Regions from separate parts of the Fictibacillus nanhaiensis genome, predicted to be linked through region 3. Evidence: riboswitches for the same ligand, from Rfam matches in the RefSeq annotation. Region 3 holds a riboswitch; each other region holds the start of a gene.

Region 1 (3,278 bases), 290 kb from region 3:
GACCAAAACTGATGATAGCCTTGAGATGTTCTATCCGCTTTTCAAAGACAAAGTAACCGTCTTTGCAGGGCAGTCTGGGGTAGGTAAATCTTCACTTTTAAATGCGATCAATCCAGAACTTATGCTCGAAACAAATGAGATCTCGAGCCATCTAGGTCGAGGGAAGCATACAACTCGTCATGTGGAACTCATTCTTTTCGGTAATGGCTTGGTTGCTGACACTCCTGGATTTAGTTCGTTAGACTTTTTAAACATTGAAGCTGAAGACTTGTCCATGTACTTTCCTGAGATGAACGAGCTTCGTGGCGATTGCAAGTTCAGGGGCTGCTCACATACGTCAGAACCAAAGTGTGCGGTTAAAAAGGGTGTAGAGGACGGAGTCGTTCCAACCTTCCGCTATGACCATTATGTTAGTTTTTTACAAGAAATTAAAGATCAAAAACGGAGGTACTGATGATTAAAATTGCTCCTTCCATTCTTTCGGCTGACTTTTCAAGGTTAGGCGATGATATAAAAGCTGTTGAAGAAGCAGGTGCAGACTATATTCATGTTGATGTGATGGATGGTCATTTTGTCCCGAACATCACGATTGGACCGCTTGTCGTTCAAGCGATACGACCTGTTACGAAACTTCCTTTAGATGTACATCTCATGATAGAAAATCCTGATCATTACATTGAAGAATTTGCAAAAGCGGGTGCTGATATTATTTCGGTACATGTAGAAGCATCACGGCATCTTCATCGAACGATTCAACTCATTAAACAACTGGGTGTAAAAGCGGGTGTAGTAATAAATCCAGCTACTCCAGTCGACTCGATCAAACATATATTGCAAGATGTTGACCTTGTGTTGTTGATGACTGTAAATCCTGGTTTTGGTGGACAAGCGTTCATTGAGAGCGTAGTGACTAAGATTAAAGAAGTTTCCGATCTAGTAAAAACACAAGGATTGAACGTTGAGATCGAAGTTGACGGTGGCGTGAATCCAAAAACAGCTCGTCTTTGTGTCGAAGCAGGTGCAAATGTATTAGTTGCTGGTTCTGCCATTTACGGGAAGCAAGATTTAAAGGGTGCAATAGAAGCCATTCGTGGTGTATAATTGGAAAAGAAAATAAAATAAGCAACCACAGGGGGAGTCCTTTAAAGGGCTGAGAGGGGAGTGTTCTCCCGACCCTTTGAACCTGAAGCTGGATCATACCTGCGTAGGGATGTGGAGTCGTATGACTTTTTTGAATGTATATCTAAAAAGCAACCGAGCTCACATGCCGGTTGCTTTTTTTGTTTTCTGTCAAAGGAAGAATATAGGGGGTATTTTGAATGAAAACAAACAACATTTCATTGCTAACAGAAATCGCTATTATGTCTGCATTATCGTTGATCTTAGGTTTGATTAAGTTTGCAGGTCCTTGGCCACAAGGTGGTTCTGTTTCGTTAGAGATGGTTCCGATCTTTTTAATGGCGTTTAGAAGAGGACTGAAAGCAGGAGTCCTTACAGGATTGGCTGTTGGGCTCTTACAGCTACTTGTGAATCCTTATGTGATCCACCCCGCTCAGATGATTCTAGACTATCCTTTAGCGTTTGCTTTAGCAGGTGTTGCGGGGGCATTCGCACCATCTATCTCTCAAAGTGCAAGCAAGAGAACGTTCTTGATGGTTACAGGAATCTTCGTAGGGTGCTTGTTAAGAACCATCTCTCACGTTTTTTCAGGGGTTATCTTTTTTAGCGATTTAGCAGAAGAGATGAACGTATGGATTTATTCGTTCTTATACAACGGATCATTCATGGTTGTTATTTTTGCGATTACGGCGCTAGTTGTTATTCTATTAACGAATACAGCACCGAAACTACTACATGCCGCACGTAATGGTCATCACCAAGCAGCATGAAGATAAGCATCGTCGCAGGTGGTCCTGAATATCTGATTCCTGATCTAAAGCACTACGATCTCAAAAGGGATCACATTTGGATCGGAGTCGACAGAGGAACGCTCTTTCTGTTGAAAAATGACATCTTCCCACAGCATGCATTTGGCGATTTTGATTCTATTTCTGATGATGAGAGAAAAAGTATTCTAGACTCATCCATAATAGTGAATCAATATCGATCAGAAAAAGATGCTACAGACATGGAGCTCGCACTAGAGTGGGCGTTGAAACAGAACCCAGAACAAATACTCATATTCGGTGCGACTGGTGGAAGGTTAGATCATGAATTGATGAACATCCAATTATTATATCGATCTCTGAGAGTACGTACAGACGTTAAAATTATTGATAACAGGAATGAAATCTCTCTCCATTTACCGGGATGTTATGATATTGAGCAGGATCATAGATATTCATACATCTCATTTCTGGCTCAAAGTGAAGAAGTGACAGGCATAACTTTAGTGGGATTTAAATATCCGTTAGAACAAGCTAAGCTTCAGGCTGGATCATCATTATGTGTTTCCAATGAGCTTGTAAATAAAAGTGGTACTTATTCTTTTGACTCCGGCATAATATTGATGGTAAAGAGCCGTGATTAAAAAATCACGGAATACAGGCCCCCAATGCACCTTTTTATAAAAAGGGGAATAAAGTATTTATGTTTAGCTCTTATCATTTTTTATGGGCCTGGAGGAGGGGTAAGATGAAATTTTATACCATTAAACTTCCTAAATTCTTGGGAGGCTTCGTACGTGCCGTCTTAGGTTCTTTCAAAAAAGGATAACAAACAAAAAAAGCGCTTGTGCGCTTTTTTTGTTTGTTTTGTAGTGGTTCTATGTAAGTGGTTGATTTCCGCTCCAGGTTGCTCGCTTTCCATGGGGCGAACGGTGAGCCTCCTGTCTAGTTGCAGTGACTAGCCCCTCGAGGTCAAAAGTTAAACGGTCTGTGATGAGCAAAGTGCGCCGTCCTCGCCCATTTACCTTTTGCTTGTCGAGGCTGAACGAGTCACTTGCACTTTTCGGACTGCCGCTTTGCGCCATTAGGAGTTTCTACCTGACCGCTTCAAGGTTGTCTCTCTGCTCCTGCGTCTACAAGTTTATGCTAACGAAGTGAATTCCTCGTCGCATGCCTTGCGAGAAGCACCTCATGTTGCAGGCAGGCAACCTTACGCTCCAATCAACTTGCCTAAGATGAGAAAAAGAAAATACCAAAAAAGCAAAAATCATTTAGAAAGAGTCTTTTAAGAGTAAATAATTTTTAGATTGGATGATTTACTGTCCAGTTTAAAGAAAATACTGTCCGCTTTCAGCTTTTTACTGTCCAGTTTGGAATAAATACTGTCCACTT
Region 2 (3,278 bases), 650 kb from region 3:
TTCTAAACAATAAAGCTGGTCAAGTAGATTTTGTTGAAAGCTTCCAGGTCCCTTGGCCGTTTTCACCGCCTCTTCAGCCGCTTTAGTAAGCATCAAAATGGCGAGAGCCGTTCTTTCTAAAACTGGCAGGTCAACTTTTTCACTTATGAGTTCTTGTTTCTGATTCGCTTGGTAAAGAGCTACCATTGAGGTAGCAAAACATCCAGTACCTGTAACATAGGAAAGCATAGGATCTCCATGAGAAAGCACGATAGCCCTATCGCCATCTGAAATAACGTCCTTACTTCCTGTCATTGCAATAAGACAACCCGTTTGCTTCGCTGCTGCAGATGCAAGCTTGATCAAATCGTCTTCAGAGGTAGCCAATTCACCATCTGCCCCTTTTCCTTCCCATGCACCCTCAGCCAAAAACTGCATCTCAGCAGCGTTTCCGCAAATTGTCAGAATTGTTTGGGGTCTGACCCCCTTAAATTCTGAATATTCTAATAATAGTTTCTTTACAAGTTCTTGCCTGAAAGCTGTTAAGCCTACTCCTACGGGATCGAGGACTACCGGTACTTCTGCAAGCATCGCTTTACGAAGAGCGAGTATCATAGATTCCGCTGTAGCTCCATCCAATGTACCGATGTTCAACACTAACGCATCTGCAGCCCCTACTGCTTCTTCCACTTCTCGTGCATCGTGCACCATCATCGGACTTCCTCCGGCTGAGAGGACACCATTGGCTAGAAAGTTCATTGTCACGTTATTCGTTATATGATGGATGAGTGGCTTTTCTTCTCTAATCTGTGAAACGAACGTTTTCCATTCTTGTATTCTAGTATTGTTCATGTGGAACTCTCCTATATGCAAAATGATTGACCGGTCCATGACCTGAACCAACATCGATTCCGTGTTCGATAGCGGTTTGTATATATTTTTTTGCACTCACTATCGTATTCTCTGTTTTTTTACCAGAAGCAAGCTCTGCCGCTAAAGCCGCTGAAAAGGTACAGCCCGTACCATGTGTATTTTTCGTTTGAATTCGCTTTTCTGTAAGTTCAACCATTTCGATTCCATTAAAGACCAGGTCTGATACATATTCACCATTTCCAAAGTGTCCACCCTTAACTACCACATGATCAGCACCAGCTTCATACAAAACTCTCGCCGCTTCTTCTCTTGCTTCACTGCTGTCTATCTTTATTCCTGTGAGCGCTTCGGCTTCAGGAATGTTAGGTGTGACAATCTTTGCGAGTGGCAGCATATATGTTTTCATCGCCTGAAGTGCATCCTCACCTAACAGGGTAGCCCCTCCTTTTGCAATCATCACTGGATCGACCACGACGTTTTCCCATTGGAACTTCTTTATCATATATGCGGTTCTCTCGATATACTCGCTTGAAAAAAGCATTCCAGTCTTTATCGCATCAGGTGTTAGATCAGCCCCTATTGATGCTAACTGAGCTTCTAAACCTTCTATTGGGACTGGAAATATTCCTTGGACACCTGTCGTATTCTGAGCAGTGACCGCCGTAAGAACCGACATCCCGTACACACCTAATTCCTGAAACGTTTTTAAATCAGCCTGAATGCCAGCACCACCGCCACTGTCTGACCCAGCGATCGTAAGGGCTTTACTTACCTTAATCAGTTTTCCCATATTCATGTACCTCCTAGGATCCTATGCAAAAAAAGCCACCCGCTAATGAGCGGGTGGCTTTACATTTCATATCATATAGGAAACTGTAATAGATCCACACCGCTTCCCTACGCCAGTATGAACTGGATCAGGTTCAAAGGGTCGAAAGCATAACTTTCTCTCAGCTTAAAATAAGCACCCCTAGCGAAATGACAATATTGAGTTAACACAATCCTACTCATACATAAACAAGAATGTCAATATTTTTTAGAGTTGTCGGTTTCAAAAAGTTTAATCCTCTTTAAATACGGGGAAATAATAACTAACACACGATTACAACATAAAAAACATAGAAATTAAACAATTGTAACAAAAAGATGTAACCCAGAAATAGAAATTACAAATCATTAACATTTTTTCCATAAGGTGGTGAAAAAAAGGTACTTTAGAAGCAATAAAGAAATTTTTTCTGAATTTTCAAACAAAATGGTTGTCATTAGGCATCTTGCTCAGTATACTAGTAGAAACCTAGAAACATAAAAGGTTAATTGGATAGGGAGATAATATAAGGAGGGAAACAGGATGAAAGACAAAAACGCTTCTTTTAACAAGAACCAAAATGAGATGGTGCAATACAAACAACAAAAAAGAGACCCATTTGCCTTCAGCCTTATTGCCCAAATGGTACTAGATGAGGCCCTTCACAATTATTACAAAGAGTATTACGAAAGAGAAATCGACATTGCCTTGGATACAAAAGATAAAGAACGATTTATGAGATTAAGCGCAGAGTACAAAGCGTTTCTCAGTTAGTGCTTTTAGGCGGCACAGTCCTTAAAAAGGTGCCGTAAAAGCCAAAACACCCTTTCAGCCAACGGAGGAATCATCCGTGCTGCAGAGGGTGTTTCTGACGTCCCCGCTACTGACAAGTTAAAACGTCTTTTTAAGTCAAAGTTGTCGGTGATTCCGGCTTTTTCTTTTGCTCTTTTTTCCGCTTTAACCACCACACATAAATCACAATGGCTACGATCACCCAGATTGGCGCGAGGCCCAATAAACTCACTACAACAAAAGATATAGCAGACATTAAGAAGTTCATCGTATCCATAAAAAGGACCTTCGTTTTTGCCCATGTATTTAAGCCTTCTGTTTGAAGTTCTTCTGCCTTTAAACGTTTTACTCCAAATTGAATCGTAATTGTAGAATAGTCACTTTGGTTTTTTAAAAAGTTCAAACGTCCTTCTACCTGTTCAATGTCTTCCTGCACTGTAGATAAGTCTTCAGATATGTTTAACAAATCTTCTGTTTTTTGTGCATTCTTCATAAAAGTTTCTAGCCGCTCTCTTACTTGTTGTTTGGCTTTTAAACGTGAAGATAAATCTACGTATTCTTCTGTAACATCTTCCCCGCGAATATTTTCCTGTGGAGTACCTTTACTTAAGGTTCTAATATCAGCTAAGAAAGGGCGAAAACTTTTCATAGGAACACGAACAACCATCATACCAGTTTGATAATCTTTCTCTCCTGTACTGGTATTCGATTCAACCAGATATCCGCCCAAAGTCTCTACTTTTTTCCGAACGGATTCCATCGAAGTTTGTAATGTATCCACTGTAATCTCTATATCAGCGTGATAGATCACTTTTCTTTCGTTCTT
Region 3 (3,278 bases):
AAGAAATTCCTGGATCCGAACAGATTTGGCCAGCAGACCTTGTTTTCATCGCTATTGGCTTTGAGGGCGCAGAACTGCCAGTCTTAAAAGAATTTGGAGTTGAGATCAAAAACAACAAAGTTGATGCTAAACATGGTGATTATCGGACAAATATAGATGGCGTATTTGCTGCAGGTGACTCTAGACGTGGTCAGAGTTTAATCGTTTGGGCGATTCAAGAAGGGCGTGATTGTGCACGTCAAGTTGACCTATCGTTGATGGGTAGTACGGTTTTGCCTTAATACTTTTTTCCATGCTACAATAAACTCCAAAAGCCATAAGCTTTTTATCTATGATAAAATAAGGTTTAGGCAAAAAACAATTCTTTTATTTATAAGGAGTAGACGCATGGAAAAAGTACTTATTTTTGGACACAAAAATCCAGATACTGACACGATTACATCAGCGCTTGTTTATGCTGACTTAAAATCTAAATTAGGACAAAATGTAGAAGCCATTCGCCTAGGTGAGATTAATGGTGAAACACAATATGCATTAGATTATTTTAATGCAGAGCTTCCTAGACTTGTTGAACATGTCTCTGCTGAAACAAACGCAGTAATCTTAGTTGATCATAATGAACGTCAACAAAGCGCAAATGACATTGATAAAGTAAGAGTGTTAGAAGTTATTGATCACCATCGTATCGCAAACTTCGAAACGAGCGATCCTTTGTATTATCGTGCGGAGCCTGTTGGCTGTACGGCTACAATCTTGAACAAGATATACAAAGAGAAAGGTGTTCAAGTTGAGAAAAATATTGCAGGACTTATGCTCTCTGCTATTATTTCTGACTCTTTGTTATTCAAATCACCTACTTGTACAGAAGAGGATGTTGCTGCAGCACGCGAACTTGCTGAAATTGCAGGAGTAGATGCTGAAAAGTACGGTTTAGAAATGCTAAAAGCTGGAGCAGACTTAAGTGATAAATCGGTAGAAGAGTTGATTTCACTTGATGCTAAAGAATTTAACATCGGTGAAAGTAAAATTGAAGTTGCTCAAGTGAATACGGTGGATGCTAGCGATGTAATGAAACATCAAGAAGAATTAGAATCAGCCATTACTAAAGTGATTGCTGATAAAGGGCTAGACCTATTCATGTTTGTTGTAACGGATATTTTAACAAATGATTCAACAGCTTTAGCTCTTGGTAAGAAATCACAATCTGTTGAAGAAGCTTATAACGTTAAATTAGAAAACAATACAGCCGTTCTTAAAGGTGTTGTTTCTCGAAAAAAACAAATTGTACCTGTATTAACAGAAGCAATGAGTAAGTAGTATAAGTGCTAAAAGGGTAAAACCAAACACGAAGGTTTTACCCTTTTATTGTGCCATCCACTATTCGTGCTTCTTTAAAAACAGTATTGACAATCTAAAAGAGACTGCTATCATTTAAGTCAGAAACCAACTACATAAAAACGAACCACTAGGGGTGCCTTTTATAAGGCTGAGATCAAAGTGAAACTTTGAGACTCTTAGAACCTGATCTGGATTATACCAGCGTAGGGAAGTGGTGTTGCGGAGTATATATTCCTATGTTGAATTCTCCATATACAACCACTTTCTTAGCTGAAAGTGGTTTTTTTGTTGGATAAAACAAGGAGGATTCATATGAACACATTTACTGATATCTTGCGAGAAAGAGCGGCTTCTATTTGGGAAGCGAACCTTCAACATCCATTTGTTAGAGGAATTGCAGAAGGTGACCTTTCTTTAGAATGCTTCCGGTATTATGTTTTACAAGATTCGTATTACCTATCTCATTTTGCAAGAATTCAGGCGATGGGAGCAGCAAGAGCAGAGGATTTGTATACGACTTCTAGGATGGCGGTACATGCACAAGGTACAAATGACGCTGAGTTAGGACTTCATGAGACGTTTATGAAACAGCTGGGGGTGACAGAGAAAGAACTGACAAGTTTTGAGCCCGCTCCAACTGCTTATCATTATACATCTCACCTTTACCGAGTAGCAGAGTCTGGAAGCTTAGGAGAAATCATTGCTGCCATTCTACCATGTTATTGGATCTATCAAGAAATAGGTGAAACGTTTAAAGGAGCAAAACCACAAGAGCCGATCTATCAGGAGTGGATCGCTGCATATGGCGGTGAATGGTTCTCAGAACTGGTAAACGAACAGATCGATAGATTGAATCAATTGGCTGAAAACGCAAGCGACCAGGAAAAAAGCAAAATGATTCAACATTTCTTAATTAGTTGTCAGTATGAGTATTCCTTTTGGGAGATGGCTTATACGTTAGAAAAATGGCCGATTCCATTCAGCCTAGCGACAACAACGACCGGGAGTGAAGCGTAGCATGCAAAGAGGTTTAAAGTTAACAGATATTCTTATCACCATTGTAATCTCGATCGCATTTGGCATCTTGTATAAAATATGGGGGCCGCTCTACTATGCGGTTAAACCATTTGGTCTTCACATCGATCAGTTGATATACGGAATGTGGTTCATGGCAGCAACAGTTGCGTTCTTAATCATTCGAAAGCCTGGAGTTGCTCTTTTGGCTGAAATTGCTGCTTCTTCAGGAGAATTTTTAATGGGTTCTGAATTTGGACTTGAAGTATTACTATACGGAATCATTCAAGGATTGTTTGCAGAGTTGATCCTTTTCGCATTTCGTTATAAACGAGTTGACCTTTTTGTCATCTCGCTTGCTGCGTTAAGTTCATGTGCAGGATCTTTAATCATGGACTTTTACAAAGGATATATTGGTGATCTTTCAACATGGAACCTAACTTTATTTATCGTATTTAGAGTAATCAGTTCTATATTGTTTACAGGGGTGTTTGCCGTTTCTATCGTAAAAGCTTTAGAAGCTACAGGTGTAACAAATTTAGTGCGAGCCTCTTCCAAAAAAGATCACGAAGCATTAGATCAATAACTGAGGTGGTTTGATGACAATCATAACATCTGTAAAAAATCTAAGATTGAAATTTCCAGGTGAGACAGAAATGCTGTTTAAAGATTTGAGTCTATCTTTTCATTCAGGTGAAAAAGTACTTCTTCTAGGCACATCTGGTTGTGGTAAATCCACACTCTTACAAGTTCTCTCTGGACTCGTTCCACATACCATTGACATACCCATGAAGTGTGAGGAGATACAGATTCCTGATCGATGGGGCTTTGTATTTCAAGATCCGGATACTCAATTTTGTATGCCTTTCGTTGATGAAGAGTTAGCATTTGTTCTTGAGAACCTTCAGGTGCCTCGAGAGGAGATG

What was found. Region 3 has a riboswitch for thiamine pyrophosphate ahead of tenA (thiaminase II). Riboswitches for the same ligand answer to the same signal wherever they lie in the genome.
Region 1: linked by a shared signal. The riboswitch ahead of thiT (energy-coupled thiamine transporter ThiT) and the one ahead of tenA (thiaminase II) in region 3 are both predicted to bind thiamine pyrophosphate.
Region 2: linked by a shared signal. The riboswitch ahead of thiD (bifunctional hydroxymethylpyrimidine kinase/phosphomethylpyrimidine kinase) and the one ahead of tenA (thiaminase II) in region 3 are both predicted to bind thiamine pyrophosphate.

The regions. Positions count from the first base shown of each region.
Region 1 is NZ_JBHUPF010000006.1:2,362,014-2,365,291, reverse strand. Features, by position in the region: gene rsgA (ribosome small subunit-dependent GTPase A) at 1-454, shown strand, start outside; gene rpe (ribulose-phosphate 3-epimerase) at 454-1,101, shown strand; TPP riboswitch at 1,122-1,228, shown strand; gene thiT (energy-coupled thiamine transporter ThiT) at 1,320-1,889, shown strand; gene ACFS5O_RS15705 (thiamine diphosphokinase) at 1,886-2,530, shown strand; gene spoVM (stage V sporulation protein SpoVM) at 2,635-2,715, shown strand.
Region 2 is NZ_JBHUPF010000006.1:2,726,540-2,729,817, forward strand. Features, by position in the region: gene thiM (hydroxyethylthiazole kinase) at 1-831, opposite strand, end outside; gene thiD (bifunctional hydroxymethylpyrimidine kinase/phosphomethylpyrimidine kinase) at 818-1,642, opposite strand; TPP riboswitch at 1,730-1,834, opposite strand; gene ACFS5O_RS17595 (IDEAL domain-containing protein) at 2,204-2,434, shown strand; gene ACFS5O_RS17600 (DUF4349 domain-containing protein) at 2,565-3,278, opposite strand, start outside.
Region 3 is NZ_JBHUPF010000006.1:2,073,519-2,076,796, reverse strand. Features, by position in the region: gene ACFS5O_RS14300 (glutamate synthase subunit beta) at 1-281, shown strand, start outside; gene ACFS5O_RS14295 (manganese-dependent inorganic pyrophosphatase) at 388-1,317, shown strand; TPP riboswitch at 1,458-1,565, shown strand; gene tenA (thiaminase II) at 1,651-2,355, shown strand; gene ACFS5O_RS14285 (ECF transporter S component) at 2,357-2,938, shown strand; gene ACFS5O_RS14280 (ABC transporter ATP-binding protein) at 2,952-3,278, shown strand, end outside.